Regions from separate parts of the Cellulomonas sp. P24 genome, predicted to be linked through region 1. Evidence: riboswitches for the same ligand, from Rfam matches in the RefSeq annotation. Region 1 holds a riboswitch; the other holds the start of a gene.
The links. A riboswitch is a leader RNA that binds a small molecule or an ion and turns the genes downstream of it on or off. The one in region 1 is predicted to bind S-adenosylmethionine.
Positions count from the first base shown of each region.

Region 2: another riboswitch for S-adenosylmethionine. It lies ahead of LJB74_RS10765 (methylenetetrahydrofolate reductase); the one in region 1 lies ahead of LJB74_RS11585 (aminotransferase class V-fold PLP-dependent enzyme).

Region 1 covers NZ_JAJDFX010000002.1:2,484,888-2,499,958, reverse strand. The annotation lists gene LJB74_RS11630 (acetyl-CoA C-acetyltransferase) at 1-589, shown strand, start outside; gene LJB74_RS11625 (3-oxoacyl-ACP reductase) at 586-2,007, shown strand; gene LJB74_RS11620 (MaoC/PaaZ C-terminal domain-containing protein) at 2,004-2,978, shown strand; gene LJB74_RS11615 (DUF2510 domain-containing protein) at 3,071-3,730, shown strand; gene LJB74_RS11610 (pentapeptide repeat-containing protein) at 3,812-4,420, shown strand; gene LJB74_RS11605 (BlaI/MecI/CopY family transcriptional regulator) at 4,438-5,424, opposite strand; gene pstA (phosphate ABC transporter permease PstA) at 5,445-6,515, opposite strand; gene pstC (phosphate ABC transporter permease subunit PstC) at 6,512-7,531, opposite strand; gene pstS (phosphate ABC transporter substrate-binding protein PstS) at 7,620-8,696, opposite strand; gene LJB74_RS11585 (aminotransferase class V-fold PLP-dependent enzyme) at 8,961-10,340, opposite strand; SAM riboswitch class IV at 10,484-10,607, opposite strand; SAM riboswitch class I at 10,732-10,833, shown strand; gene LJB74_RS11580 (rhodanese-like domain-containing protein) at 10,946-11,287, shown strand; partial or broken gene LJB74_RS11575 (O-succinylhomoserine sulfhydrylase) at 11,284-12,557, shown strand; gene LJB74_RS11570 (hypothetical protein) at 12,750-13,064, shown strand; gene LJB74_RS11565 (hypothetical protein) at 13,244-13,639, shown strand; gene LJB74_RS11560 (PKD domain-containing protein) at 13,776-14,597, opposite strand; gene LJB74_RS11555 (DUF6318 family protein) at 14,660-15,071, opposite strand, start outside.
Region 2 covers NZ_JAJDFX010000002.1:2,298,134-2,313,204, forward strand. The annotation lists gene gcvP (aminomethyl-transferring glycine dehydrogenase) at 1-927, shown strand, start outside; gene gcvT (glycine cleavage system aminomethyltransferase GcvT) at 971-2,149, shown strand; gene gcvH (glycine cleavage system protein GcvH) at 2,304-2,678, shown strand; gene LJB74_RS10735 (helix-turn-helix transcriptional regulator) at 2,924-3,151, shown strand; gene LJB74_RS10740 ((deoxy)nucleoside triphosphate pyrophosphohydrolase) at 3,299-3,766, shown strand; gene LJB74_RS10745 (hypothetical protein) at 3,890-4,714, opposite strand; gene LJB74_RS10750 (RNA polymerase sigma factor) at 4,711-5,277, opposite strand; gene LJB74_RS10755 (Hsp20/alpha crystallin family protein) at 5,758-6,207, shown strand; gene metE (5-methyltetrahydropteroyltriglutamate--homocysteine S-methyltransferase) at 6,297-8,648, opposite strand; gene LJB74_RS10765 (methylenetetrahydrofolate reductase) at 8,650-9,633, opposite strand; SAM riboswitch class I at 9,713-9,806, opposite strand; gene LJB74_RS10770 (DNA-3-methyladenine glycosylase I) at 10,056-10,658, opposite strand; gene LJB74_RS10775 (hypothetical protein) at 10,676-10,870, opposite strand; gene LJB74_RS10780 (hypothetical protein) at 10,949-11,161, opposite strand; partial or broken gene LJB74_RS20860 (DUF3418 domain-containing protein) at 11,247-14,245, opposite strand; gene LJB74_RS20865 (helicase-related protein) at 14,559-15,071, opposite strand, start outside.

The DNA.
Region 1 (15,071 bases):
GCTTGCGGCGCTCAAGCCGGTCTTCGGCACGCACCTGCCGACCCCGGCGACGATGACCGCGGGCAACTCCACGCCGCTCAGCGACGGCGCCTCGACGGTGCTCCTCGGCTCCGAGGAGTGGGCGCACGCGCACGACCTGCCCGTCCTCGCCTACGTCGTCGACGCCGAGGTCGCCGCGGTGGACTTCGTGCACGGGACGGACGGCCTGCTGATGGCGCCCGCGTTCGCCGTGCCACGTCTCCTGGCGCGGCACGGGCTGACGCTCGCGGACCTGGACTTCCTCGAGATCCACGAGGCCTTCGCGTCGACCGTGCTGACGACCCTCGCCGCCTGGGAGGACGAGACGTTCGGCCGCGAGCGCCTGGGGCTCGACGGCGCGTTCGGCACGGTCGACCGGAACCGGCTCAACGTCAACGGGTCCTCGTTGGCGGCGGGTCACCCGTTCGCCGCCACAGGTGGCAGGCTCGTGGCGACGACGGCGAAGCTGCTCGCAGCTCGTGCCGCCGAGACCGGCTCGCCGGCCCGCGCCCTCATCTCCGTGTGCGCAGCCGGCGGGCTGGGCGTCACCGCGATCCTGGAGACGGCATGACCGACACGTACCTGCAGCTCGTGAACAGCGGGTTCACGAAGAAGCTCGCCAAGCAGCTCGGTCTGCCCCGACCTGCCCCCTTGCGGCGCCACCGGGTGGGTGACCCGCTCGTGGCCGGCCCGGTGCTGGTGATCGGGCTCGGCGGCCAGGACGGCCCGAGCACCCCGCAACCGGACGCCGACGCCATCGCCCAGCTCCTCGCCGGCAGTGCCAGCACCGCCAGCACCGGCGGCACAGCCGGCACCGGCGACGCTCCGGGCTGGGACCTCGACGTGCACCGCCACGTCGCCACGACCGAGACCGTCGCCGCCGTCGTCCTCGTCCTGTCCGACGTCGAGCACCCGGACGACCTCGCCGCACCGGTCGCCGCCCTCGCCGCGACGCTGCGTCGGCTCGCGCCGGGTGGTCGGGTCGTGACGGTCTCCCGGCCGGCGACGCCCGAGGATGCCCCGGCCGTCGCCGCAGCACGCCAGGGTGTGGACGGCCTCCTGCGGTCCCTCGCCAAGGAGCTCCGCGGCGGAGCGACCGCCAACGGCATCGTGCTCGCCGAAGGGGTCGACGTGCTCGCCCCGTCGGCGGTGGGCGCCCTGCGGTTCTTCCTGTCGAGGCGCTCGGCGTTCGTCGACGGCCAGCTCCTGGAGATCGACTCGGACGCGGGCACGCTCCCGGCCGACTGGGACGCGCCGCTCGCCGGACGGGTCGCCGTGGTCACCGGTGCCGCTCGCGGGATCGGGGCGGCGATCGCCCGCACCCTCGCCCGCGACGGCGCGACGGTCGTCGTCGTGGACGTCCCTGCCGCCGGCGAGGCGCTGGCCGCCGTCGCGAACGAGGTGCGCGGCACCGCGCTCCAGCTCGACATCACGGCCGAGGACGCCGGGCAGCGGCTCCTCGAGCACGCCCTCGGTCGGCACGGGCACCTGGACGTCGTCGTCCACAACGCCGGCATCACCCGCGACAAGCTCCTCGCGAACATGGGCCGCGAGCGGTGGGACGCCGTCCTGGCGGTGAACATCGCCGCTCAGCTCCGCATCAACGAGGCGCTCCTCACGTCCGGGGACTTCACCGACGCGCCGCGGATCGTCTCGCTCGCCTCGACGAGCGGGATCGCCGGGAACCGCGGCCAGACCAACTACGCGGCGTCCAAGGGCGGCGTGATCGGGATGGTCCGGGCGACGGCCCCGCTGCTGACGGCCTTCGGCGGGACGGCCAACGCCGTCGCACCCGGCTTCATCGAGACGGAGATGACGGCCCGGATCCCCGCGGTGACCCGCCAGGTCGCGCGTCGGCTCAACTCCTTGCAGCAGGGCGGGCTGCCCGAGGACGTCGCCGAGACGGTGGCGTTCCTGGCCTCGCCGTCGGCCGGTGGCGTGGTCGGGCAGGTCCTGCGGGTGTGCGGGCAGAACCTGGTCGGGGCATGACCACCCGGAAGGTCGTCGAGCTCGACGCCGTCCCCGGTCTCGGGGGCCTCTACGGCCGCGGGGGGATCGGCGCGGCGCGGCTCGCCCTCAGGCGCTCGCTGTCACCCGCAGGGGCACGGCCGCTCGACGCCGACGCCCTGCCCTCGGTCGAGTACGCGGTGCACGACGTCCGGGCCTCGACCGCCCACCTGACCGCCTACCAGCACCTGATCGGGGAACCGGCGAGCGACGTGCTGCCGGCCGGGTTCGTGCACGTGCTCGCGTTCCCCGTCGCCACCGCCCTCATGGTGCGCCACGACTTCCCGCTGCCGTTGGTCGGCATGGTGCACCTGGCCAACGCGGTCGAGCAGCGCGAACCCCTGCGGCACACCGACGCGTTGCACGTCCGGGCGTGGACCGAGCAGCTCCGACCGCACCGGTCCGGCGTGCAGCTCGACCTCGTCGTCGAGGTCAGCCGAGAGGACGCGGCCGGGTCGGGCGAGCCGCCGGCCTGGCGCGGGGTGTCCACCTACCTCTCGCGGGGCGCGCGGCTCACGGGAGCAGCGGCCCCGGACGAGCGTCCTCCCGCGCTGTCGGTGCCGACCGGGCTCCCGACCGCCGTCTGGCACCTCGCGGCCGACACCGGGCGGCGGTACGCCGAGGTCTCCGGGGATCGCAACCCGATCCACATGTCGGCGCTCACCGCGCGCGCGTTCGGCTTCCCCCGCGCCATCGCGCACGGCATGTACACCGCCGCACGGGCTCTCGCCGACGTCGGCCCGCGGCGCGGCCCGGGGTTCACCTGGACGGTGCAGTTCGCGAAGCCCGTGCTGCTGCCCGGGACCGTGACGCTCCAGGTCGTCCGGGTGCCCGACGCGGACGGGTCGAGCACCGACTCCGCGCTCGCCGGCCGGGGATTCAGATACACCGGGTGGGACGTCCGGTCCGGCGCGGTGCACTTCACCGGGAAGATCACCCCCTCGGACGAGTGATTCACCCGATTACGGCTCAACCCGCTGATCGGCGGCGTCGATCACCACCTCGGGCCCGACACCGTCGTGCCGCAGCGCGCGAGGGGGTACCGATGTCGATCGCACCAGGCCAGAACGCCATCACAGGCATGCCGCCCGCCGGCTGGTACGCAGATCCGTCCGGCGGCGGCCAGCGGTGGTGGGACGGCGCCCAGTGGACGTCGCACGTGATGCCGACGGACGCCCCGCTCTCGCCGGCGCCGGCGTCGGCGCAAGCGACCGTCTCAGCAGGCGGCGCCTGGACACCGGGCCCGACGAACCCGCTGGGACAGGACCCGTATGCCGAGCTCGGGGCCACCGCGAGCACGGCGCAGCAGCGCAGCCCCGGCGGCTACCTTCCGACCGCAGCATCAGGTGGGCACGGCACGTCGCCGGCCTACGGCGGCGTGGTCGGCTACGAGGCCAACGGCACGGTGTCAGGGGCCGCGTTCCCGTACTCGTACCTCCCCGGAGTCGCGGCACCGAAGAACACCCGGGCCACGATCGGTTTCGTCCTCGGCGTCGTGTTCGTCAGCATCGGGGTGCTGTTCGGGTACTGGTTCGGTTCGCTCATCGCCGTCGTGGTGTCGATCACCGGACTGACCCGTTCGCGCAAGCTGGCGGCTCAGGGCTACCCGGCGGTCGGGCGGTCGCTGGCGATCTGGGGCATCGTGCTCTCGGCGCTGTCCTGGGCCGTGGCAGTCGGGCTGCGCTTCGCCGGCTTCGGTCTCTGAGCACCCCGACCGGGTGGGCGTGAGAGCGCTCGACTGTCCGTGCAGGGGCGCCGGGTGGGCGGTCGGTGGGAGGGTGACGTCGTGATCGATCTCGACGCATTCACCGGTGCTCTCGAACCCGACGGCGACTACGAGGCCCTGGCGTTCGACGGTCTCGACCTGTCGGGCCAGCACGCCGATCACGCGCGGTTCATCGACTGCGTGCTGCACGGCTGCACCCTCGACGCGACCGACCTCGACCACGCCCAGCTCCTCGACACGACGTTGCGCGAGGTCCACGCCGGCACGCTCGACCTCGTCGACGCGACGTGGCGCGACGTCGAGATCGTCGACTGCCGACTCGGGGCGGTCCAGGCCTACGGTGGCGCGCTCACCCGGGTGACGGTGCACGGCGGCAAGATCGACTACCTCAACCTCCGCGAGGCGCACCTCACGGACGTCCGGCTCGACGGATGCGTGATCGGCGATCTCGACCTCATCGGTGCGCGCGTGACACGCCTCGTCATCGACGACTGCCGCATCGGCCGGCTCGACCTGACGCGCGCCGAGCTGACCGACGTCGATCTCCGGAGAGCCGACCTGTCGCGGCTCGACGGGCTCGCGGGGCTCGCCGGCGCCACCATCAGTCCGGAGCAGCTCCTCGACCTCGCCGGGGCGCTGGCAGCCCACCTGCGGATCACCGTCGCCTGAGCGGCTCCGTCGGCGCCTCAGCTCGCCGACGAGGCGATGTAGCCGCGTGCCCGCTGGAGCGTGGCGTCGCAGTCCGGTGCGGTGCGCAGCAGCGCCGCGATCTGGCGGGCGATGCGGTCACCGGGATCGATCGGCGACCGGTAGCGGTAGGCGGAGCCGTCCTTCTCCCGCAGCAGCTCCCCGCGCGCGGTCAGCATCTCCGCGGCGTTCTTGACCTGCTTGTACGGCAGCCGGCGCGACCCGCTCATGGCCAGGACGAGCTCGCGGACCGACACCGGGTGCGTCAGTCGGTCGACCGCCTCGAGGATCGCCTGGGCGAGCTCCTCCTCCGACTCCGGCGTCGCCGGCACCCGAGGCACGTCGCCCGTGCGGCCGGCGATCCCCGCGAGACCAGCCGCACCCGCCAGACCCGCCAGACCCGCGGTCCCGGCGAGACCCGTGGTCCCTGCGAGATCTGTCGTCCCCGCGAGACCTGTCGTCCCGACGACGCCCGCAGCCCCCGCAGGATCGCCGCCCGCCGACCCCGCGTCGTCCCCGTCGGCGCCGCCGCCAGGTGCAGGACGCCGCTCGGACAGCTCGTCGGGCCCGACCACCGGGCCGACCACGAGGACCCTGACGCCGTCGATCCATGCGGCGATCGCCGAGTCGACGAGCTCGGCGTACGCCTCAGGTCGGTCGAGAGGGTGGCGCAGCACCGTCACGTCGCCGAGCCGGGTGGACAGGGGCAGCACGGGCAGGTCGACGAACAGCGCCGGGCTGAGCGGGACCCGCATGCCGCCTGCCGTCCCGGTGATCCGCAACGTCGCGCCGAAGGCGTCCAGCACCCGGGCGAGCCGCGCCAGGTTGACCTCGTCGAAGGACGGCGCGATGTCGAGCGACTCGGGCGGGCGGACCGTCGGGGCACCCGGCTCGGCCTGCGCATACCTCGCGACCGGCCCGACCACGACGTGCTGCACGGCGGCGTCGTCGAGGACCTGCAGCAGCGGTCCGAAGCCGGCCCTCATCGGCCGCGTCCCGCGTGGCATCAGCGCTGCAGGACGGAGCGTCGGACCAGGAGCCGGGCGACCACGTTCAGCAGGACGACGAGCAGGATGAGCGTGAGGGCACCCGCCCATGCACGCGCCAGAGCCGTGTCGTTCGGCAGACCGGCCTCGCTGAAGACGAAGAGCGGGAGCGCCTCCTGCGGACCGCTGAACGGGTTGACGTTGATCGCGGTGCTGCCGAACACGGTCAGCAGCAGCGGTGCGGTCTCGCCCGAGACGCGCGCGACGGCCAGCATGATGCCCGTCGTGATGCCGGGCATCGCGGTGGGGAGGACGATCGACCGGATGGTCTGCCAGCGGGGGATCCCCAGCGCGTAGCTGGCCTCGCGCAACGAGTCCGGGACCAGGCGCAGCATCTCCTCGGTGGTGCGCACGACCACCGGGATCATGAGGATCACGAGCGCCAGCGACCCGGCGAAGCCGCTGTACCCCTGGTGGAGGATCAGCACCCACAGCGCGAGGACGAACAGGCCGGCGACGATCGACGGCAGGCCCGTCATGACGTCGACGAACGTGCTGACGACGCGGCCGAACCGACCGCGCGCGTACTCGACGAGGTAGATCGACACCATCAGGCCCAACGGCACCGAGATCACCGTCGCGATCCCGACCTGCTCGATGGTGCCGACGATCGCGTGGTAGATGCCGCCGCCGGGGTCGCTGTCCGCGACGCTGAACATCGAGTGCGTGAAGAACGTCCCGTCGAACCGTGCGAGCCCGCGGCTGAGGGTGAAGCCGAGGACCGCGACGAGCGGCACGACCGCCATGACGAGCGCTGCGCTCGTCAGGGTCAGCGCGAGGCGGTCCCGGGCACGCCGCCCGCCCTCGACGACCACGGACGTCGTGATGAACGCGACGACGAACAGGAGCGTGCTGAACACCACGAAGTCCGCGACACCCTGCAGCGGGGTCAGCGCGAACAGCACACCGCTCACGACGAGGGTGGCACCGGCGACGGCGGCGGCCGTCCAGCACGGCAGAGCGTTCCCCCCGGAGACGGAGACGAGGACGTCGGCGGGCGCGGGGGCGGGGGCGGTCGGTGCGGTGGTCATGAGCCGGTCTCCCGGAAGTCCTTGCTGCGAGCGACGATCGCGCGTGCCACGAAGTTGACGATCAGCGTGATGACGAACAGCACCAGCCCGGAGGCGATGAGCGCGCCGCGTCCGACCGCTGCGGCCTCGCCGTACGTGTTGGCGATGTTCGCCGCGATGGTGTTGCCGCCCGGTGCGAGCAGGTGGATGTTGATCTCGTAGTTGGCGGAGAGCACGAGGGCGACCGCGATGGTCTCGCCCATCGCCCGGCCGAAGCCGAGCACGGTCGCGCTGATGAGCCCGGACCGGCCGTACGGCAGCACCGCGGTGCGGATCATCTCCCACTTCGTGGCGCCGAGCGCGTACGCCGCCTCCTGGTGCGCGAGCGGCGCCTGGCCGAGGACCTCGCGCGAGATCGCGGCGATGATCGGCAGGATCATGATCGCGAGGACCACCGAGGCGGTGAAGATCGACTTCCCGAAGATGCCCTTCGACGCGAAGATCGGGATCCAGCCGAAGTAGCGGGCGAGCCACGCGCTCAGCGGGATCATCGCCGGCACCAGGAAGATCAGACCCCACAGGCCGAAGACCACGCTGGGGATCGCGGCGAGCAGGTCGACCAGGTAGCCGATCAGCTGGGCGACGCGGCGAGGTACGTAGTGCGTGACGGCGAGGGCCACGCCGACGGCCACGGGGAACGCCATCGCGACCGCGAGGGCCGACGTCACGAGCGTGCCGTAGGTGAGGGCGGCGATCCCGAACACCGGCGGCTGGTCGTCGGGGTTCCACGTCCGCGTGGTGAAGAAGTTGGTGCTGTCCTGGTTGATCGCCGGAAGCGCACGCTCGAGGAGGAACAGCGCGATCGCGACCAGGAGGGTGAGCAGGAAGCCTGCCGAGCCGATCGTCAGCCGTCGGAAGACCCGGTCGGCCAGGTGCTCGACCGGGCGGGACCGACGGCGCGGGGCGCGCGCGTTCTCCGCATCACGGGGCCGAGGCTCGGCCAGGGTCGAACCGCCGGCGCTGCTCGGGGCTCCCATGCTCCTCCTGTCAGGACGGTGACGTACCGACGGTGCCTGACCCACCCGGGGGCGGGTCAGGCACCATCGGTGTCACGAGGTGGTGCGATCAGGCCATCGCGGTGACGGCCGCCTGCACCTTCGTGGCGATGTTCTCGGGCAGCTTGACGTACCCGTTCTTCTCCAAGATGTCCTGGCCCGAGTGCGCCAGGTAGCCGAGGAAGGACTTGAGCACCGGGAGGGTCGCGCTCTTGTTGCCGGTCGCGCAGACGATCTCGTAGGTGACCAGGACGGCCGGGTAGGCGCTGGTGTCGGGGTTCGCGTAGTCGAACGTCAGCGCGAGGTCACCGCCGGTTCCGGTGATCTTCGCCTTCGAGAGGAAGTTCACGACGTTCGCCGTGGTGAGCTCGACGAACTTGCCCTGGGCGTTGCCGACCTTGGCGTAGGGGATGCTGTTCTGCGTCGCGAACGACAGCTCCATGTAGCCGATCCCGCCGGGGGTCGTCTTGACGCCCTGCGCGATGCCCGCGGTCCCCTTGGAGCCCTGGCCGCCCGGGGCGCTCCAGGTCTTGTCGTGGCCGAAGGTCCACGCGCTGCCCGCGTCGTTCTGCAGGTAGTTCGTGAAGTTGAACGTGGTGCCCGAGCCGTCGGACCGGTGGAAGGTCTGGATCCCGAGCGACGGGAGCGTCGCGCCGGGGTTGTCCGCCTTGATCGCCGGGTCGTCCCAGTTCGTGATCGCACCCGAGAAGATCTTCGCGATCGTCGTCGCCGAGAGGTTGAGCGAGGTCACGCCGGGCAGGTTGTAGCCCACCGCGATCGGGCCCGGCACCATCGGGAGGTCGATCGCCTGGTTGCCGGTGCCGCAGCGCGCGTCGGCCGCGGGCTTCTGCGCCGCGGTGAGCGCGAAGTCGGAGCCGGCGAAGTCGGTGGTGCCCGACGTGAAGTCGGTGACGCCCTTGCCCGAGCCGCCACCCTGGTAGTTGATCGTGGAGCCCGAGCAGTCGGTCTGGTAGGTCTTCGTCCACTGCGACATCGCGTTCGACTGTGCCGTCGAACCCGAGGCGGTGAGCGAGCCCTGGGCGCACGCGATGCTGCTCGCGGGGGTCGACGAGCCTGCGGTCGACGCGGAGAGCGGCGAGGCGCTCCCGGTCGAGTTGTTGTTCGTGCCGCACGCAGCGAGCGACATGGCACCGAGCGTGATCGCGGCCGCTGTCCCAAGAAGGCGAGTACGCCTCACGTGGTCACGTCCCTTCGTCATCGATGTGGGCCCGGCCGGATGGCGCGGGACGACCCAACGATCTGCACGCTAGGGAGCCCATTAAACCCGGAGATGTCTGTAAGGTGAACGGAGTGCGACGGGTCGACGACCCCCGTCGGGCCAGTGGCTGGACGTTTCCTGGTGTTGCTGTGAAAACCCTGGCAATCAGGGGTTCTGGACCGCCGCCCGGGCTCAGTCCAGGGCCGGTCCGCACGCGGCCGCGGCCGTCGCCGCGAGCGCCGCCAGGCCGCCCACCTGGATCAACGGCCGGGAGTCGGCCTCGACCTGCCAGCACCCGTCGACGACCACGTACCGCGCACGCGGACCGTCGGCCAGGTACGCGGCAACAGCGCCCAGCAGGCGCTCCACGAACTCCCCCTCGGTGCCGACCCCCACGCTCGCGCGGATCGCCCCCGCCGGCACGCCCAGCCGCGCGAGCAACGGGTGCGCGCAGAAGCGCCCGTCCCGGACCCCGATCCCGTGCTCCGCGGACAGGTAGGCCGCGACGAGCCCGGGGTCGTGCCCGGCGACGGAGAACGTCACGACGCCGACCGGGTCCGCGGAGTCGGCCCAGAGACGCACGACCTCGACCCCGTCGATCGCCTGCAGCCCGTCGACCAGCCGGTCCCGCAGCGCACGCTCGTGAGCCGCGAGCGCACCGTCGGGAAGAGCGGCGAGGGTGTCGCAGGCCGCCGCGAGCGCGATCGCGCCGATCACGTTCGGCGACCCGGCCTCGTGGCGCGCGGGCGCCGTCGTCCACACCACCCGGTCGGGACGGACGTCGCGCACCGCTCCACCCCCGGCGAGGTACGGCTCGCCCGCGTCGAGCCAGTCGCGCCGGCCGACCAGCGCACCGGCACCGAACGGTGCATACGTCTTGTGCCCGGAGAACGCGACGTAGTCGGCCCCGCTGCGTGCGAGCGAGAATCCCCGGTGCGGGACGAGCTGGGCACCGTCGACGGCCACCCGGGTGCCGGCCGCGTGCGCGAGCGCGACGACCTCCGCGACCGGCAGGGACTCGCCCGTGACGTTCGACGCTCCGGACACCGCCACCAGGGCGTACGGGTGCGCGGCGAGCGCGGCACGCAGGGCGTCGAGCGTGGCCGCGACGGTACCCGCGACCTCGAGGACCGTGGCGCCCCTCCGCTGCCAGGGCAGCAGGTTCGCGTGGTGCTCGAGATCGAGCACCAGCACGTCGCCCGGGACGCAGCCGGCCAGCAGGTTGAGGGAGTCGGTCGTGTTGCGGGTGACGATCGTGACGTCGTCCTCGCGGGCGCCGACGAACCGCCCGATCGTCGTCCGCGCGGACTCGTAGAGAGCCGTCGACACCTGGGACAGGTACCCGGCGCCGCGGTGGACGCTCGCGTAGAGCGGCAGGACCTCGTTCACCCGGTCGGCGACGGCCTCGAGCGCCGGCGCGCTCGCCGCGTAGTCCAGGTTGGCGTAGACGCGCGACGTCCCGTCGACGAGCGGGACCCGGGTCGCACCGCCGACCACGGGCAGCAGCGCGAGGGTCTCGGCAGGCCGATCGGGCAGCGCAGACGTACCGGGCGCGGCAGCCGTACCGGGCACTGAAGGCGCGTCGGGCACCGCAGACGGGTGAGGTACGACGGGCGAGGGGGAGACGACAGACGAAGAGGGCACGACAGCTCCAGGAGGTCCGGAGGGACCACCACCGGCACGCCGACGGGTCGACGCATGCCGACGAAGGGGAGGTCCCGCGCTTGCCGTGACCACCTCGGTCACGGCCAGGTCGTCACCCGGGGCACCCCACCGCGGAGGAGGGTTGCCGGCCAGCAAGCCGGGGCTGTGCATCATCATGCGCTGGCACTCATGACCTCGGTCCAGCGTGCGCGACGGGCGGGCCCGTGTCAACGGGTGGACGACCGGTCTCGCATCTTGGATGGTGGACGGTGGGTCGCTCGTGCTTGTCGGACCACGCACAGGGGCCGTAGCATCCGAGGCACCATCCAGAGCGGCCGAGAGATCTGGCTCGACGACGCCGCAGCAACCCCCTGGGACCCCACGTCCCGGGTGAGGGTGCTACCGCCAGGACCGATGGAGGCGCACATGAGCACGTCCGACTCACCGACCGCGGCGACACCCTCCGGCTACGCCGGCGACCTCTCCCCCAGCAGGCCTGGGACCTCCTGGCGGCAGACCCCGACGCCGTCCTCGTGGACGTCCGCACCGAGGCGGAGTGGCGCTACGTCGGGGTGCCCGACGTCAGCACGCTCGGCCGCAGCACCGTGTTCGTCGAGTGGGTCACGTACCCGACCGGCGCGCGCAACGCGACGTTCGTGGAGGAGGCCGTCGCGGCCGGGCTGACCCCTGGGCGCCCCGTCGTCTTCCTGTGCCGGTCCGGCGCACGGTCGATCGCCGCCGCGACCGCCGCGACCGCCGCAGGGCTCGGACCTGCGTACAACGTCCTCGACGGGTTCGAGGGCAACCTCGACCTCGAGGGCCATCGCGGCGACCACGGCTGGCGTGCCACCGGTCTGCCCTGGACCCAGTCATGAGCACCGGATCGGTCCCGACCGCCCCGCAAACGCCGGGCCCCGGGAACTGGAACGACGGCACGCTCCCGCCGACCGGCCTGCGCGCCGACACGCTCGCCGTCCACGGCGGGCAGGTGCGGACCGGTTTCCAGGAGACCGCCGAGCCGCTGTTCCTCACCCAGGGCTACGTCTACTCCCGCGCGGCCGACGCCGAGGCCGCGTTCGCCGGTGACGCCGACCGCTTCATCTACTCGCGGTACGGCAACCCGACCGTCTCGACCTTCGAGGAACGGCTACGGCTGCTGGACGGCGCCGAGGCCTGCTACGCGACCGCGACCGGGATGTCCGCCGTGTTCACGTCGTTGGCCGCGCTGGTCCGCTCCGGGAGCCGGATCGTGGCCGCGCGGGCCCTGTTCGGCTCGACCCTCGTGATCTTCGACGAGATCTTCGCGTCCTGGGGGTCCGCACCGACTACGTCGACGGCCACGAGCTCTCCCAGTGGGAGGCGGCGCTCGCGACGCCCGCCGACGTCGTGTTCTTCGAGACGCCGTCGAACCCCATGCAGGACCTCGTCGACGTCGCACGCGTGAGCGAGCTCGCCCACGCCGCCGGGGCCGTGGTCGTCGTCGACAACGTGTTCGCGACACCCGTGCTCCAGCGACCACTCACGCAGGGCGCCGACGTCACGGTCTACTCGGCGACCAAGCACATCGACGGGCAGGGGCGCGTGCTCGGTGGCGCGATCCTCGGGTCGCGCGAGTACATCGACGGCCCGGTCCAGACGCTGATCCGCAACACCGGGCCGAGCCTCAGCCCGTTCAACGCCTGGGTGCTGCTCAAGGGGCTCGAGACGCTCTCGCTGCGGGTCCGTGCCCAGACGGCGGCGGCGCTGCAGGTCGCGACGTGGCTCGAGGGGCAGCCCGGCATCGCCACGGTGCGGTACCCGTTCCTGGCGTCGCACCCGCAGCATGCGCTCGCGACCAGCCAGATGAGCGGCGGTGGCACGATCGTGACGTTCGACCTCGCCGTTCCCGGGGCCGACCCCGACGTGGCGAAGCGGTCCACGTTCGCGTTCCTCGACGCGCTCCGCGTCGTCGCGATCTCGAACAACCTCGGCGACGCCAAGTCGCTCGTCACCCACCCCGCCACCACGACGCACCGCAAGCTAGGACCGGCCGGGCGCGCGGCGGTGGGGATCTCGGAGTCGACCGTCCGGCTCAGCATCGGTCTCGAGGACCCGCTGGACCTCCTGGACGACCTCACGCAGGCACTGGGCGCGAGCCGGCGCTGACGGCGCTGACGGTGCGCGGGCACTGATGGCTCGGCACGGGCACTGATGGCTCGGCGCGGGCACCGGTGGCTCGGCACGGGCACCGGTGGCTCGGCACGGGCACCGCGGCGATGGCGACGGGGCGCCGCGGTGCCTGAGGCCCTCGGTCCCTGCGGTCGCGCGGGTCGGGCTGCTACGGTCGCTGCGATCCCCATGAGCACACCTGAGACCGCAGCCACGCCGTTCCCCCGCTGGAACCCCGACGGGGAGCTCGACCTGGCGCTGCGCACCGCTGCGGACGAGCTCGAGCGCACTGGCCTCGACCTGGCCGGTGGCTGCCGACTCTCCGACATGACCCGCCGGCAGCGGGCCGCGCTCGGGGCCCTGCTCGGCTGCGGCATGGTCCGCCCGCAGGTGATGGTGCACTTCGAGACCCTCGATGCGATCTTCCGAGGCAAGTACGGCCTCGACGGCGGCCTCGTCGAAGCCTGCGAGACCGCGCTCGGCCGTCCCCTCGCCTCCGCGTAGAGCTGCTGCTTCCGCGTCGACCGCCGCACGTCCCGTGTCGAGTGGAGCGATGTGCGCGAGACACGCGGGCGTGTCCGCGCACATCGCTCCACTCGACACGGGGGTGGGTGTGGGTGCGGCACCTCTCCTCGGCGTTGACGCGTCGTGGCAGAGTCGTAGCTGTGCCCGATGAGCTGTCGATGAGCCCCGACCTGACCACGGAACCTCGGCTCGCGCCGATCCTCGCCGAGCTCGTACGGCGAGAACCGATCTTCCACCGTCTCGAGCTCGGGACCACCCGCGAGGACTTCGAGGCCCAGACCGCACCCGACTTCTGGGAGATCGGCGCGTCAGGTCGCGCGTACAGCCGCGAGTTCGTCTGGGCGACCTTGGCGCGACGCTACGCGGCGGCCGAACCGGATCCGTGGGAGACGGACCACTTCCACTGCCGCGAGCTCGCGCCCGACACCTATCTGCTCACGTACGTCCTGCGTCAGGGCGAGCGCACGACCCGCCGCGCGACCATCTGGCACCGCGCGACGACCGGCTGGCGCATCCTCTTCCACCAGGGCACCGAGATGCACGCCGCCCCCTGACCCCCGCACCCCGTCAAGTGGAGCGATGTGCGCGCGACACGCGGGCGTGTCCGCGCACATCGCTCCACTTGACCGAGCGCCGACTTGGGTGCGCACCGGCGCGACGCCCGGCCGCGCGGTCGATCGGGTAGGCGGTTCAGGTCAGGGTGCACGGCCCGGTCGACGGGCACGGGCCGTCGACCAGGTGCGCGCGGGCCTCGTACACCTGCAACGGCGCACCCGGCGATGTCGTGGTCGCCGTTCCTGGCACCGGGATCCACCCCCCAGAACCGTTCACCTGGAAGTCTGCGACCCAGGTCGTGGTCAGGCCCACCACGTACGACCCACCGCGCGTGTAGGTGTGCGCCACCGTCTGGTGGGGATACGCGCGTCCCGGATCGGACGTCACCAACGGGTCCGTCCCGTCAGCGAAGTCCCACGAGAACGACGCCGGGCGCGCACTGACCCGCACCGGCGTCCCGAGCACCACCAGGTCGAACACCTGCGCGTCGGGGCTCGTGAACACCACCGTGTCCATGTTCACCATCACCCACCCGTTCGGTGGCACCGACACCGGTGAGGCCGCCAGAGGCAACCGCGCCAGCTCCCGCGACACCTCAGCAGCCAGGTCTGCCGACGCTACGCACCTTCCCGGCGTCGACAACGTCCACGGACCCCACCCCGTCGGGCTGCTCGCATCACGCTCCGACACGAACACCGGATCGACCACATGCTGACCCTCCGGGCAGATCAGCGCCAGAGCCTCGAACGCCGTGTCCGGGCAGGACACCCCGGGCCCCAGCACCGGCACGTTCATCGACGCATCGTCCATGCACACCGCCCACGGCGACTGCTGGTACCGCACGTTCGCATCCGGCGCCACCGCGATGCTGTGGGTCGACTCGGTCTGGCCGGAGACCTCAACCTCGTTCCCGCTCCAACGACTCTTCCAGTCGACGTCCTGATTGTCGGTGCGCACGCTCGTTGGCAGCGACGACGCGCTCGCCAGGAGACTGACGACGAAGATGCGAGTAACCCACTTCACTCCGACTCACGCCCACCCTCAACGCCCAGAATCCGCCACGCGCCGTTGATGAAGGACGTGTGGAAGCGCGCCGTGGACACCGAACCCTCGGTGCTCGTCACTTGGGCTCCCGCAGCGTCGAGCCTCCCGGTCGGGCCCTGCGTGACGCGGAGGTCGACCGGGTATCCACCCTCGAGCTCGGCGAGCGCATGAACGGCCAGCACTTCCGCGGTCGTCGTGCCCCCAACGAACGAGCCTCCGTCGCGGAAGGTCGAGGCGACGAACTCGTGCGTCGCATTGCAGAACTGGCATGTCCGGTAGCTCATCGCGTCCCACGCGGTCAGGTCGCCGGTCTGCAGCACGTACCCGTAGAGCTCGATGAAGTACGTCGCCGCGGCGGCCGCACCCGTCGGCGTCATCTGGTCGATC
Region 2 (15,071 bases), 190 kb from region 1:
ATCACCTACCCGTCGACCCACGGGGTCTTCGAGGAGGACGTGCGCACCGTCTGCGATCTCGTACATGAGGTCGGCGGTCAGGTGTACATCGATGGGGCGAACCTCAACGCCCTCGTCGGCCTGGCCCGCCCCGGCGAGTTCGGTGGCGACGTCTCGCACCTCAACCTCCACAAGACCTTCTGCATCCCGCACGGCGGCGGTGGCCCCGGCGTCGGGCCCATCGGCGTCGGCGCGCACCTGATCCCCTACCTGCCGGGCGACATCACCAGCCCGACCCCGCAGGCCGCACCGGTCTCCGCCGCGCCGTTCGGCTCCGCCGGGATCCTGCCGATCTCGTGGGCGTACGTCGCCCTCATGGGCGGTGAGGGGCTGCGCCGCGCGAGCGAGACCGCGATCCTCAGCGCCAACTACCTCGCCGCGCGCCTCACCGAGCACTTCCCCGTGCTGTACACCGGGCCCGGCGGGCTCGTCGCGCACGAGTGCATCCTCGACCTGCGCCAGATCACCAAAGAGACCGGGGTCACCGCCGAGGACGTCGCCAAGCGCCTCATGGACTACGGCTTCCACGCCCCGACCCTCGCGTTCCCGGTGCCCGGCACGCTCATGGTCGAGCCGACCGAGAGCGAGGACGTCGCCGAGCTCGACCGGTTCATCGACGCGATGATCGCGATCAAGGCCGAGATCGACGAGGTCGCGGCCGGCACCTGGACGGCGGCCGAGTCCCCGCTGCGCGGGGCACCGCACACCGCCCTCTCGCTGACCACGGACGACTGGTCGCACGCCTACCGCCGCGAGGTCGCCGCGTTCCCGCTGCCGAGCCTGCGCGCCGGGAAGTACTGGCCGCCGGTCCGCCGCATCGACGGCGCCGCGGGTGACCGGCACCTCGTGTGCTCGTGCCCCCCGATCGACTCCTACCTCGACGCATGATCACCCCGCTCACGACCCAGCCCTCCTCAGGACGGATGCGACCATGACCGACACGACCGGAGTGACCGAAGCGGCCGAGACGCCCCGCCGATCCCCGCTGCACGACGAGCACGTCGCCCTCGGCGCCGCCCTGACCCCGTTCGCGGGCTGGCAGATGCCGCTGCGGTACACCGGCGACCTCGCCGAGCACCAGGCGGTGCGCACCGCCGCGGGGCTGTTCGACCTCTCCCACATGGGCGAGATCGAGATCGAAGGGCCGCAGGCCGCCGCCGCGCTCGACTACGCCCTCGTCGGGAACCTCACGGCCCTCGCCGTCGGTCGGGCCCGCTACACGATGATCTGCGAGGAGAGCGGCGGCGTCATCGACGACCTCGTGGTCTACCGGCTCGCTGACGAGCGCTACATGATCGTCGCGAACGCGTCGAACGTCGGCGTCGTCGTCCCCGCGCTCCGGGAGCGGTTCGTCGGCTTCGACGTGACGCTGACCGACGCGTCGCTCACGACCGCGCTCATCGCGGTCCAGGGGCCCGCCGCCGAGGCGATCGTCGTCTCGGTGGCCGAGCCGCGCGACGTCGGCGCCGTGAAGGACCTCAAGTACTACGCCTCGACCAACGCGACGGTCTCCGAGGTCCCCGCCCTCGTCGCGCGGACCGGGTACACCGGGGAGGACGGCTTCGAGCTGTTCGTCCCCGCCGAGCTCGCCCCGGCGCTGTGGCGTGACCTCCTCGCCGCCGGCGCCCCGTCGGGCCTCGTCCCCGCGGGTCTCTCCGCACGCGACAGCCTGCGCCTCGAGGCCGGCATGCCGCTGTACGGGAACGAGCTCGACCGCACGACGACCCCGTACGACGCCGGACTGGGCAGGGTCGTCCGGCTCGACAAGACCGGGCCCGACGGTGCACCGGTCGCGTTCGTCGGCCGCGCCGCCCTCGAGGCCCGGCACCAGTCCGAGCCCGCACGCGTGCTCGTCGGGCTGCAGGGGCTCGGCCGTCGGGCCGCGCGGCACGGCTACCCGGTGCTCGGCGGCACGGCGCACGACGCGCCGCACGTCGGGCACGTGACGTCCGGGGCGCCGTCGCCCACGCTCGGCTACCCGGTCGCGATGGCCTACGTGACGCCCGAGGTCAGCGCCGTCGGGACGGAGCTCGCGGTGGACGTGCGCGGGCGCCAGGAGCCGGTGCGCGTGGTCGCCCTTCCGTTCTACCGTCGGGCCGACAAGAACTGACCGGGCCCGGACCGCTCGGCCCGCTCCTTCCGACCCGCTGCTCTCGACACACTGCTCTCGACACGCCGCTCCTGATACCGCACGCTCGACCCGCACGTCGCAACCTGCTGCTCGACCCACTCGTCGCTCGACCGACCCGCCCGAGGAGAACCCCATGGCGCAGTTCCCGGAGAACCTGAAGTACACCGCCGAGCACGAGTGGGTCGGCGGCGACTCCCCCGTGACCGTCGGCATCACCGACACCGCGCAGGACGCGCTCGGCGACATCGTCTACCTCGAGCTCCCGGCCGTCGGCGACGAGGTCACGGCCGGTGCGGTGATCGGCGAGATCGAGTCGACGAAGTCCGTCTCCGAGCTGTTCTCGCCGGTCTCGGGCACCGTCGTCGAGGTCAACCAGACCGCCGTCGACGACCCCGCACTCGTGAACTCCGACCCGTACGGCGACGGGTGGCTTGTCAAGGTCGACGTCACGGAGTCCGGCCCGCTGCTGACGGCTGCCGAGTACCAGGCGCAGGTCGGAGAGGCCTGACTCGGCCGTCCGAGTGAACCTCGTGCGATGGCCCGCAGCCCATCGCACGCCTCTGACCTGCACAGACGTGTTCGAGCGGGGTAGTCTGACGGGCCGGATGAGAGGCGCATGAGAAGTCGCGGGTGAAATTCGCGTCATGTACCGCCGGGTGCCCTGTCTCATCCAGTGACAGAGCAAGACATGGGAACGGCCAGCACTCCCCATCAGGGGGACCGATCCCGGATTTCCCCTTTCGGAGGTACCCCGTGAGCACTCTCGAACTCTCCCGCCCCGGCCTGTCGGAGCAGCTGACCCGCCGTGAGCGCGTCGTGCTGTCGAACCTGACCGAGGACGTCACGCTCGAGGAGATCGCCTCCAGGCTCTTCGTGACCCGCAACACGGTCAAGTCGCAGGTGCGCAGCGTCTACCGCAAGCTCGGCGTCTCGACCCGGGCCGACGCGGTCGCCTGCGCCCACGCGTTCGGGCTCCGCTGACCCGTCGTCGTCGGCCGGACCCCGGATACCTCCGGACCGTCTGACGTCGGGCCTGATGCCGTCGGTGGAGTCGACCCGTCGCTCAGGCGGTCCGGTCCTGCACCATCTGCGCCCCGACCCTCCGTGCGGCTCTGAGAGAATCGCCGCATGACCTCCGACGTGCCGATGCCGCGCCGACCCCGCCGTGCGCTCGTCGTCGCGGCCGCGCTGGTCGACGACCTCGCGGCACCGACGTCCCTCCTGGCAGCCCGGCGGTCGGCACCCGTGAGCCTCGCCGGACGGTGGGAGTTCCCCGGCGGCAAGGTCGATCCGGGCGAGACCCCCGAGGAGGCGCTGCACCGGGAGCTGCGCGAGGAGCTCGGCGTCGCCGTCCGCCTCGGTGCTGAGGTGCACGCGCCTGCCGGGGCGGGCCGCGACGACATCGGATGGATCCTCAACGAGACCTACGTGATGCGCGTGTGGTTCGCCGAGGTGATCCACGGCACCCCTGAACCCCTGATCGAGCACGACCGTCTCACGTGGCTGCCCCGCGGGGAGTGGCACACGGTCCCCTGGCTCGACGCGGACGTCCCGATCGTCGACTCCCTCGTCGCCCGGACCGCCGGGTTGCGCTGAGCGGCGTCCCCATCCGGCGGATCAGGGCTCAGTCGTCGCGGTCCCGTCGGTGGTCGCCCTCGCGCGATGTGGACCGGGGGGCGGACGCCACAGCGGAGGCGCGGAGGGACAGCGCGCACCGCTTCATCGGAGCGTGAGCCGGCTGGTGGTCGTGGTGCCGTCGCGGTAGGTCACGGCGAGCTCGACTCCGTCGCTCGACGCGTTCATGAGCTCATCGCCGGGGAACCAGAGCGCGAAGTGCCCTCCGTTCACGGTCGCGGTCACGTCCCCGTGCGTCCGGCTGTGATAGACGACGCCCACGACATCGGAACCGGCGGCGCCGGCGATCAGGGAGATGTCGCCCGCGCCCATGGTGCCCGTGCCGAGGTCCGTGGCGACCAGCTCACGGGGCTTGGGAGCGGCGTAGTCGGCAGGTGTTCCGATCGAGCCGATCATGCCGCTCGTGAACAGGCCCGCGGTGCTGTCGGTGATGCACATCGCCGAGAACCCGTCGGCGCCGGCGAGCACCACCGTGGTCCACACGCCTCGGCGCTCAGCGACGACCGGGTCGGCGCTGCGAAGTGCGGTGGCGTAGTCGCCCGCGTGCGTCTGGCCCCGGCAGTCGGTGACCGCCTCTGCCTGTTCCTGCGCCGACATGCCTGCAGGGGCCGCCGTCCAGGTGGCGAAGGCGTGGTCGCCGCCGGTGAGGGACGGCAGCACGACCAAGCCGGCAGTGACCGCGGCCACCATGCCGGCGGCCAGGACGACCCGGCGGACCGTTCTGACGGGACGCCGCGGTCGGTCTGTGGCGGTGGACGGTGACGAGGGCTGTTGGCGCCCGTGCGGCGTCGGGTCGGTGGCCAGGATGGCCTGCAGGTCGGCGCGGGCGCGAGCAGTGGTGGGATCGACGTGGCGGTCCGCCGGGTCCAGCGATCGCAGCGTGGCGACGACGTCGTCGTTGCGGTTCATGGGGTGGTCATCCTCTCCGCGACGGCAGCCGGCGTTCCGGTCGCCTGTGGCAGGTGATCGAGATGGAGTCGGAGTGCTCGCCGGGCACGGCTCAACCGCAGCCGGAACGCCACCGGCGAGATGCCGAGCACAGCGGCGGCCTGTGGTGCGCTGAGCTCTTCGAAGGCAGAGAGGGCAAGAGCCTCTTGATGCATCTCGGAGAGACGACGCCACGCGTTGGCGAGGTCCACCGCGCTCACGACCCTGTCGGTGTCCGCGTCGGTGGTGGGGAAGGTCGTGGCGTCAGCGAGGCGCACGCCCAGCGCGCGGCGACGACGCTCGCCGCGGTGGTTGTTGAGCAGGACATTCCGGGTGATGCCGAAGATCCACGCCCGCGCGTCATCGTGGGAGCGCGGCACCTCGTCGAGGCGACGCCACACGACCAGGAACACGTCCGCGACGACATCCTCGGCATGGTCTGCATGTCCCCGCCGCTGAACGAATCGCAGCAGGTCCGGGTAGACCGCCTCGTACAGCGATCTGAAGGTGCGCTCTCGGTCAGGAGCGCGCGACTCGTGGCTCATACCTCGTACCTGTCCACCACCCGAGCACGTGTGTCGCGGTCCGCCAGAGTACAGCGAGGGCCGCACCTCGGGTGCCGATGTCGAGACCGTCCAGGCGGTCGCGTCATGGTGAGCTGCTGTGACGCGCCGATGTCGGGACGGGCTCGGACAGTCTGGTGCGGTCCGGCTTCGACGGGCGGGCCCATCACCTGCGGGGGCTGCGGGCGACGGCATCCAGCAAGGTGTCGCGGCGTGGTCCATCGGTTCTCCCGAGGTCCGTCTGCCCCGGCGCGCTTGTCCGGGCGCGGGCCCGTGGCGGAACGCGCGCACCCGTGGTCGCGCGTTCGCCCGTCGCGAACGATGCCCCGTCGAACACGGAACCCCTCTGGCACTCAGGGCCATCGAGTGCTAATCATGGGGGTGTAGCCACCCGGTCGGGGCCCCTGACCGGATGGGCCGGGGTCCCGAGGGCCGGGGCCCCTGAACGAGGAGGTGAGGTTCGTGGCTACGCGGTACGACCCGTTCTTCGACATGGACCGGTTGGTCGGCCAGATGTTCGGCAGCGTCAGCGCAGCGGCAGTGATGCCGATGGACCTGTACCGGGCCGGTGACCACTTCGTGATGCACGTCGACCTGCCCGGGGCCGACCCCGGCACGATCGACGTCAACGTCGAGGACCGCACGATGACCGTCCGCGCGCAGCGCACGCCGCGCACCGAGGACGACGTCCAGTGGCTGGCCCACGAGAGGCCGAGCGGCACGTACGCCCGTCAGGTCACGCTCGGACGTGGTCTCGCTCTCGACGCCATCTCGGCGACGTACGCCGACGGCGTGCTCACGCTGACGATCCCGGTGGCCGAGGACGCCAAGCCCCGCAAGGTCGAGATCCAGCACGCCTCGACCCCGGCGGCCATCAACGCGACCACCCACGAGGACGCTCCGACCACCTGATCCCACCGACCGCCGAGTGGAGCGAAACGCCACGACACGCCCGCGTGTCTGTGGCGTTTCGCTCCACTCGGCGAGAGGGGTGGGGCTGGCTACGCGAGCGTCGCGCGGACGGCTCGGGTGGCCTCGATGATGTGCTCGAGCGAGGGCGTGACCTCCTCGTACCGGCGGGTCTTGAGGCCGCAGTCCGGGTTCACCCACACCTGGCGCACGTCGATCGACCCGACGGCCGAGCGCAGGAGCTCCTCGACCTCGCCCTCGGACGGCACGCGCGGCGAGTGGATGTCATAGACCCCCGGGCCGATCCCGCGCGGGTAGCCCGCCCCGGCGATGTCCCCGAGGATCTCCATCTTCGAGCGGGCCGCCTCGATCGAGGTGACGTCCGCGTCCAGACCGTCGATCGCGCCGATGATCTCGCCGAACTCCGAGTAGCACAGGTGCGTGTGGATCTGCAGGTCCTCCCGCACGCCGGCCGTCGCGAGCCGGAACGACGCCACCGACCAGTCGAGGTACGCCGGCTGGTCCGCCGCGCGCAACGGCAGCAGCTCACGCAGCGCCGGCTCGTCGACCTGGATCACCGGGATGCCCGCGGCCTCGAGGTCGCCGATCTCGTCCCGCAGCGCGAGCGCCACCTGGTTGGCGGTGTCCCCGAGCGGCTGGTCGTTCCGCACGAACGACCACGCCAGGATCGTCACCGGACCCGTGAGCATGCCCTTGACCGGCTTGTCCGTGAGCGACGCCGTGTAGGTGGTCCAGTCGACGGTGATCGGCGCCGGGCGCGACACGTCGCCCCACAGGATCGGCGGGCGCACGCAGCGCGACCCGTAGGACTGCACCCAGCCGTTCTGCGTGACGGCGAACCCGTCGAGGTTCTCCGCGAAGTACTGCACCATGTCGTTGCGCTCGGGCTCGCCGTGCACGAGGACGTCGAGGCCGATCTCCTCCTGGAGCTCGACCACGCGCTTGATCTCGGCGCGCATCTCGGCCTCGTACTGCTCGGTCGTGATCTCGCCCTTGGCGTGCGCGGCGCGTGCCTTGCGGATCTCCGGGGTCTGGGGGAACGAGCCGATCGTCGTCGTCGGCAGCGGCGGCAGGTGCAGCCGCTCCTGCTGTGCCGCCGCACGGGCCGCGTAGTCGCCGCGGTGGAAGTCCGCGTCGGTCAGGCCCGCAAGGCGTGCCCGCACCTCCGGACGCACGACGCCCGGCGCGGTCGTCCGGTTCGCGAGCGAAGCAGCCGACGCGGCGAGCTCGGCGGCCACCACCGCACGACCCTCCGCGAGCCCCTTCGCGAGCACCGCGACCTCAGCAACCTTCTGGTCGGCGAAGGCGAGCCAGCCGCGCAGGGTCGGGTCGAGGTTCGGCTCGTCCTCGACGTCGTGCGGGACGTGCAGCAGCGACGTCGACGTCCCGGCGAGGATGCGGGACTCCGGGCCGGCCAGCGCCTGCAGCGCCTCCAGGGTGTCGAGAGCGGCCCCGAGGTCGGCGCGCCAGACGTTGTGGCCGTCGATCACGCCGCCGACCACGGTCTTGCCGGCCAGACCGGCGACGGGACCGGTGGGAAGCGTGCCGCGCACCAGGTCGAGCGTGAGGCCCTCGACGTCGGTCGCCGCGAGCACCGGGAGCGCGTCGCCGAGACCGCCGTACGGCGCGCCGACGAGGATCGCCGGTCGGGCCGGACGCGCGAGGTCCGTCGCCAGCGCGGCGTACGCCTCGGTGAGTGCGGCGTAGACGCGGTCGGCGGGCACGTCGATCGCGTCCGAGACCAGCGCGGGCTCGTCGAGCTGCACCCACGTGGCACCGGCCGCAGCGAACGCCTCGAGGAGCTGGGCGTACACGGGCAGCAGGTCCGCGAGGCGGTCGAGCGGGACGAAGCCCTCCGGGGATCCCTCGGCGGCCTTCGCGAGGGCGAGGAAGGTCACCGGGCCGACGAGCACCGGTCGGGTCAGCACGCCCTCGGCCAGCGCCTCCGCGAACTCCCGCACCGGGCGGTCGTCGGCGAAGCGGAACACGGTGCCCGGGCCGATCTCCGGCACGAGGTAGTGGTAGTTCGTGTCGAACCACTTGGTCATCTCGGCGGGGAGGTCGTCGCCCGCGCCGCGCGCCACCGTCGAGTACCCGGCGAGGTCGAGGCGGCCGTCGGCGTCGGCCAGGCCGGCGAAGCGCGCCGGGATCGCGCCGACGACCGTCGCGGCGTCGAGCATGTGGTCGTAGAACGAGAAGGCCGACGGGATCGCCGGGACGTCGGTCCGCAGCCCGAGCTCGGCCAGGCGCGTGCGCGTCCGGCGACGCAGCTCGGTCGCGGTCGCCTCGACGTCGGCGGCCGTCGCCCTGCCGGCCCAGAAGGCCTCGATGGACTTCTTGAGCTCGCGCCGGGGCCCGACGCGCGGGTACCCGAGGACGGTGCCGGAACCCAGGTCGGGAACGGCGGTGGTGGTGTCGGTCATGTCAGCCCCTTGAAGGAATGGACGTGGACGGTGGTGCCTGGACCCGCGGCGCATCGGCCACGTCGGGAGCCGTCGGGGCCCCTCCGCCGAGGTGTGCACCCTCGAGCAGGTCAAGTGCGGCTTGGTGCGTGTTGAACGTGTAGATGTGGACGCCCGGGGCGCCACCGTCCAGCACGCGGGTGACGAGCTCCACGCTGGCACGGATGCCGACGCGGTGCCGGGCGACGGGGTCGTCCTCGGCGGCGAGCGTGGCGAGGAGGTCACGGGGGACCTCGACGCCGGTCAGCTCCTGAACCCGCAGCAGGCGGGCCGGGTCGGTGGTGGGGATGATCCCCGGGATGATCGGGATCGTCACGCCGGCCTCGCGAGCGGCCGCGACCATGTCCAGGTAGCACTCGGCGTCGAAGAACACCTGCGTGATCGCGAAGTCCGCCCCCGAGGCCTGCTTGTCGAGCAGGGCCTGGATGTCCTGGTCGCGCGTGCTCCCGGCGCCGGCGTTGCCCCGCGGGAAGGCCGCGACGGCAACGGACAGTGGGCGGACGGCGCCTCGCACCTTCTGGGACGGCGACCCGGCGGCGCGGCGCGACTCGATCTTGCGGAGCAGGGACACCAGGTCGCTCGCGGTGTGCAGGCCGTCCGGGTGCGGGTGCCAGTCGGGCTGACCGACGGGCGGGTCGCCGCGCAGGGCGAGGAAGGACCGCACCCCCTCGTCGAGGAACTCCTCGACGACCTGGGTGATCTCCGCGCGCGAGACCCCGACGCAGGTCAGGTGGGCGATCGGGTTGAGCGACGTCTCGCGGAGCAGGCGGCGGACGAGCGCGCGCGTGGTGTACCGGGTGGCGCCGGACGCGCCGTAGGTGACGGAGACGAAGTCGGGGCGTGCGGTCGCGAGGGCCTCGATGGTGGCCCAGAGCTTCGGCGCCGCGTCCGGGTTGCGGGGCGGGAACAGCTCGAAGGAGACGGTGGGCCGGTCGACGGCGGTCACGGAGCTGCCACGGGCCGTGCCGGACGGCGGCCGGTGACCTGAGGGTCGCGGTCGTCGCGGGTAGCGCTGGACATGGTGCACTCCATCGGTCCTGGCGGAAGCACCCACGCCCGCGGGGAAGGGGGTTGCTGCGACGTCACCGAGCCAGGTCTCTCGGTCGCTCTGGATGGTGCCGGAATCATAGGCAGCCGTATCAGCATGTGACAACGCGTGCCCATATGGTGGACGTGCCGTCTCGACCTGCGGTCACGCCGCAGACTCCCCGGCGACCGTTCGACCCGGACCGTCGCCGGACATGCGTCGGGCGCAGGTCGGGCCCGGGTCAAGTGGAGCGAACTGCCACGACACGCCCGCGTGTCGGTGGCAGTTCGCTCCACTTGACAGGTGTCGGGACGGGGTCGGACGGGGTTGGGCCGGGAGGGCTACGGCGTGGCAGCGGGGCAGCCGACGAGGTGGTCGTCGACCAACCCGCACGCCTGCATCGCCGCGTACGCGGTCGTGGGGCCGACGAACTGGAACCCGGCGACCTTGAGGGCCCGGGCGAGGGCCGCCGACTCGGTCGTCTTCGCGGGGACGTTCGCCCACGTGACCGGGCGCGCGCGGGGGCCCGCCGGGGCGAAGGACCAGAACAGCTCGTCGAGCGTGCGCCCGGAGTCCCAGAGTGCGACCAGCGCGCGGGCGTTGGCGATCGTCGCCGCGACCTTGGCGCGATTCCGCACGATCCGGGCGTCCGACAGCAGCCGGGCGACGTCGTCGTCCCCGAACGTCGCGACGACGCGCGGGTCGAAGCCCGCGAAGGCCTCGCGGAAGGCCGGACGCTTGCGCAGGATCGTGATCCACGCGAGCCCCGACTGGAACGCCTCCAGGCTCATCCGCTCGAACAGCTCGTGCTCGCCGTGCACAGCGCGACCCCACTCGTGGTCGTGGTACGCCGCGTAGAGCGGGTCGCCGTCGCCGAAGCACCGACCGGTCGGGAGCGTGCCGGCGGCGCCGGGTGCATCCGGTGCGCTGGGCGCGCCCGGCATGTCCGAGGTGCCGGCTGTCACGAGACGCGCCGGGCCGTGATGCGGCCGGCCGCCACCGCCTCGTCGGACAGCGTGAGATCGCCGTCGTCCGCCGGTGCGGCGAGATCGAGCAGAGCGGCGTGGACAGCCATGAGGACCTCGGCGCTCGGGGGACCGGCCGGTGCGCCGGGAGTGACACGCACCGCTCCCGTGCGGCTGTCCAGCAGATCCATGACCCGGATATTACGACGCATGACGGACGAATCGGCCGTCCGACGCACGTCGATCACGCGATCAGCCGGCCCGACCGATCACGTCGTGCCGCGCCGCCGCAACGGTGTGCGGAGCCTGCGCGGACGGGTCCACTGCCTGGGGATGCCGAAGAACGGGGTCGGCGGCGGCACCGGGACACGGTCGAGCCCCTCGCGCACGGCCTCGAGGACCTCCTCGTTGGGGGGCTCCAGGGGTCCCTCGAGCGCACGCGCCGCCATGGCCACGTCGTCGGGCTCGGGGATGGAGGTCATACGCCACTGTAGGTCTCGGCGACCGGGACGCGAGCGGTGGACGAGGGAAATTCATCCACTCGGCTGAGGCGTCGTGCGGCAGGCGTCAGGACAGGGCGGTCAACGCTGTCCGGATCCGCTTCTCCGACACCGGGACGGGTGTCCCGAGCTGCTGGGCGAAGAAGCTGACGCGCAGCTCCTCGAGCATCCACCGGATCTCCGCCAGCCCGGCCGTCCGTGCGGCATCCGGTGCGGCCGCTGCCGCGGCAGCCCTCGCGTCGTCGTAGGCGTCCTGGAGCTCGTGCACGCGCCAGGCGAGCTCCGCGTCCCGGTTCGGGTTCTCGGTCGCCTTCGCCAGTCGCAGCCGCGCGGCGCGGAGGTAGCGGGCAAGGTGGGGGAGCCGTGCGGCGCCGACCTCGCTCACGAACCCCGCGTGGACGAGCGCCGCCGACTGGTCACGGATGTCGGTGAGGGTGTTGAGGAGGGCCAGGCTCGTCGCGGCGCGGACCTCACCGTCCAGCTCACGTGCGACGCCGAGCACCGTGACGACGTCGCCGACCACGCGGTGCACCGCGTCCTCGAGCCCCGCGCGGACGGCCGTGCGTGCGGCGGTCCACGTCGCCAGGTCGCGCGGGTCGATGGGCGACCCTCCCGGTCCGGGCGCCGAGCCGGCGCCGAGCAGGACGTCGATCGCGGCGAGCTGGACGTCGGCCACGAGGTCGTCGGTGGTGCGGTACGGGCTCGCGGCGAGCGTGAGCGCCTGCGTCCCGGACCAGCGGGTCGTGACGCGTGGCGTCGACAGCCCGACGTCGAGCAGGAGGAGCCGGCGCACGCCGCGGTGGTGCTCGGCGGACGCCCGCACCTCGTCACCGAGGACCCGGAGAGCGACGGTGGCGGAGCCGTCGCGCGCCGGCTCCTCGACGAGCGCGGGGTACCCGTGGATCCGGTGTCCCGACGCGCCGGTCGTGGTGACCAGCGTCGGCAGCTCCGCGAGGTCCGGCGGCCACGTCCGCAGTCCCGTCCTCTCGATGATCCCCGTTCCCGCGCCCGCCTCCGCCTCTGCCTCCGCGACCGCGCCCGTCGAGTGGAGCGAACTGTCACCGACACGCGGGCGTGTCGTGACAGTTCGCTCCACTCGACCGGTTGGGGAGGGGGTGGTGGGCGACGGCGGCGCGGCCTCGGTGGAGGAGCGGACCGCCGACCGCACGGCCGAGCGGACCGCGACCCGCACCGCGTCCTCGTTGCGCGCAGCGAGCTGCCGCTGCAGCGCGAGGAGGCTCTTGCCCTCCTCGACGACGACCGACGTCCCGGCGCGCTCCTGCTCGACGCGGAACGTCATGCGCAGGTGCGCCGGCAGCCGCTCGTCGTCCCACGCGTCGGCGGGGATCTCGACCCCGCGCAGAGCGCGCACGGCCGCCGCGACGTCGTCGTGCAGGGACGTCGCCATGTCCCCGGCACGGACGGTGTCCACCCACGACGGCAGGTTCGCGGACATCCACGCGACGATCTCGCGGGCGACGTCGGGCGCCGGCACGAGCTGCACGCGGACGGACTTCGGGAGCGACCGGATCAGCGCCGTGACGAGCTCGGCCTGCAGACCGGGCACCATCCGGTCGAAGCCCTCGGGCCGGACCCGGTTCAGGACGACCAGCGGGACGTGGACCGTCACACCGTCGGCGTCGGTCCCAGGCTGGAACTGGTAGCTGAGCGGCAGCTCGAGATCACCCTGCGGCCACAGCGACGGGAACTGCGACTCGTCGACCTCCTCGACCTCCTCCGGCAGGAGCAGGTCGAGGGTGAACGACAGCAGCGACGGGTCGCTGCGGCGTGCGGTCTTCCACCACGTGTCGAAGTGCCGGGCCGAGACGACGTCGGCCGGGATCCGCTCGTCGTAGAAGTCGAACAGCACCTCGTCGTCGACCACGAGGCCGCGTCGTCGGGCCTTGGCCTCGAGCCGCTCCGCCTCGGCGAGCAGCTCGAGGTTGTCGTGGAAGAACGCGTGGTGCGTCGTCCACTCGCCCTCGACCAGCGCGTGCCGGATGAACAGCTCCCGCGCGTGGGCCGGGCCGACCTTCGCGTACAGGACCCGCCGCTGCGTGACGATCGGCACGCCGTACAGCAGCACCTTCTCGTAGGCCATCGCGGCCCCCTGCTTGGTGGACCACGCCGGCTCCGAGTACGTGCGCTTGACCAGGTGCGACGCGAGCTCCTCGGCCCACTCCGGCTGGATCCGCGCGACGTCGCGCCCCCACAGCCGTGACGTCTCCACGAGCTCCCCCGCCATCACCCACGCCGGGGGCTTCCGGGCGAGACCGGACCCGGGGAAGATCGCGAACCTGGCACCCCGCGCGCCCAGGTACTCGTTGCGCGTCTGCCGCCTGGCCGCCCCCTTGGCGTCCGGCGCCGAACCGCCCCGCGCACCGACGCGCACCTCGGTGACCTCCTGCATGCCGATCTGCGAGAGGAGACCGGCGAGCAGGGACTGGTGGATGCGGTCGGAGTCCCACGACAGGCGGCGGTCCGGCTCGGCATCGGTGCCCCGCGGCCGCTTGCCACCGGGCGCCGCGGGCGACGTGCCGGTGCCGGCGGGCGTGCCGCGCGTCGTCGCGGAGGCGGCCGCCTGCTCGGCGGTGAACGCGGCGGCCCCCGGCGCCGAGCGACGGACCGTGCCCGACGCCGGCCCGCTCGACACGGTCGCGCGGGCCCCCGGGGGCGCACCGTGATCCCGAGCGGCTTGGCCATCTCGCGCAGCTGCGTGACGACGTCCTGCCACTCGCGCAACCGCAGGTAGTTGAGGAACTCCGCCCGGCACATCCGACGGAACGCGCTGCCGGAGAGCTCGCGCTGCTGCTCCTTCACGTACTCCCAGAGATTCAGGTAGCTCAGGAAGTCCGACGTCGGGTCGTTGAAGCGGGCATGGGCCTGGTCCGCCTGCGCGCGCTGCTCGGCCGGGCGTTCGCGCGGGTCCTGGATCGACAGCGCAGCCGCGATGATCATGACCTCGCGGGCGACGTCCCTCCGCCCGCCCTCGACGATCATCCGGCCCAACCGTGGATCCATCGGGAGCTGGGCGAGGGCACGGCCGACGTCGGTGAGCCTGCTGCGGCTGCCGTGGCGGGCGTCGTCGCGTTCGTCCGGGCCGCCGGTCTCTCCGCGGTGGCCCTCGGGTCTCGTCGAGCTGTCGGCGGGTGCTGCTCCGGTCGCCGTCGCGGGCTCGGTCGCCGTCGTGGGTCCGGTTGTCGTCGTGGCCGCTGCTGCGGAGGCGTCGGCCGTCGCGGGTTCGGAGGCCGCGGGCACGACCGTCGTGCTGGGCTCGTCGGCCGGAGAGGTCCCGAGCGCGCCGAGCTCGGTGAGCAGCTGCACCCCGTCGCGGATCGCGCGGGTGTCGGGTGGGTCGACGAACGGGAACCGGGCGACGTCACCCGGCGACGACGCCACCCCCCACCGCGACCATCTGCAGGATCACCGACGCGAGCGACGTCCGCAGGATCTCCGGCTCGGTGTACTCCGGTCGTGAGGCGAAGTCCGACTCGGAGTACAGGCGGATCGCGATGCCGTCGGCCACCCGCCCGCACCGACCGGACCGTTGGTTGGCGGAGGCCTGGGACACGGGTTCGATCGGGAGGCGCTGGACCTTGGTGGCCTTCGAGTAGCGCGAGATGCGCGCGGTCCCCGGGTCGATCACGTAGCGGATCCCCGGGACGGTGAGGGAGGTCTCGGCGACGTTGGTGGCCAGGACGACACGACGGGTCGCGTGCGGCTCGAACACCCGGTGCTGGTCGGCCGAGGACAGTCGCGCGTACAGCGGCAGGATCTCGACGGCATTCGCCGGCGCCGCCCGTCCTGCGCCTGCGACGCGGGGTCCGAGGTGTCCGACGAGCGCCTCTTCCGTGTCGCGGATGTCCCGCTCGCCGGCCAGGAAGACGAGGAT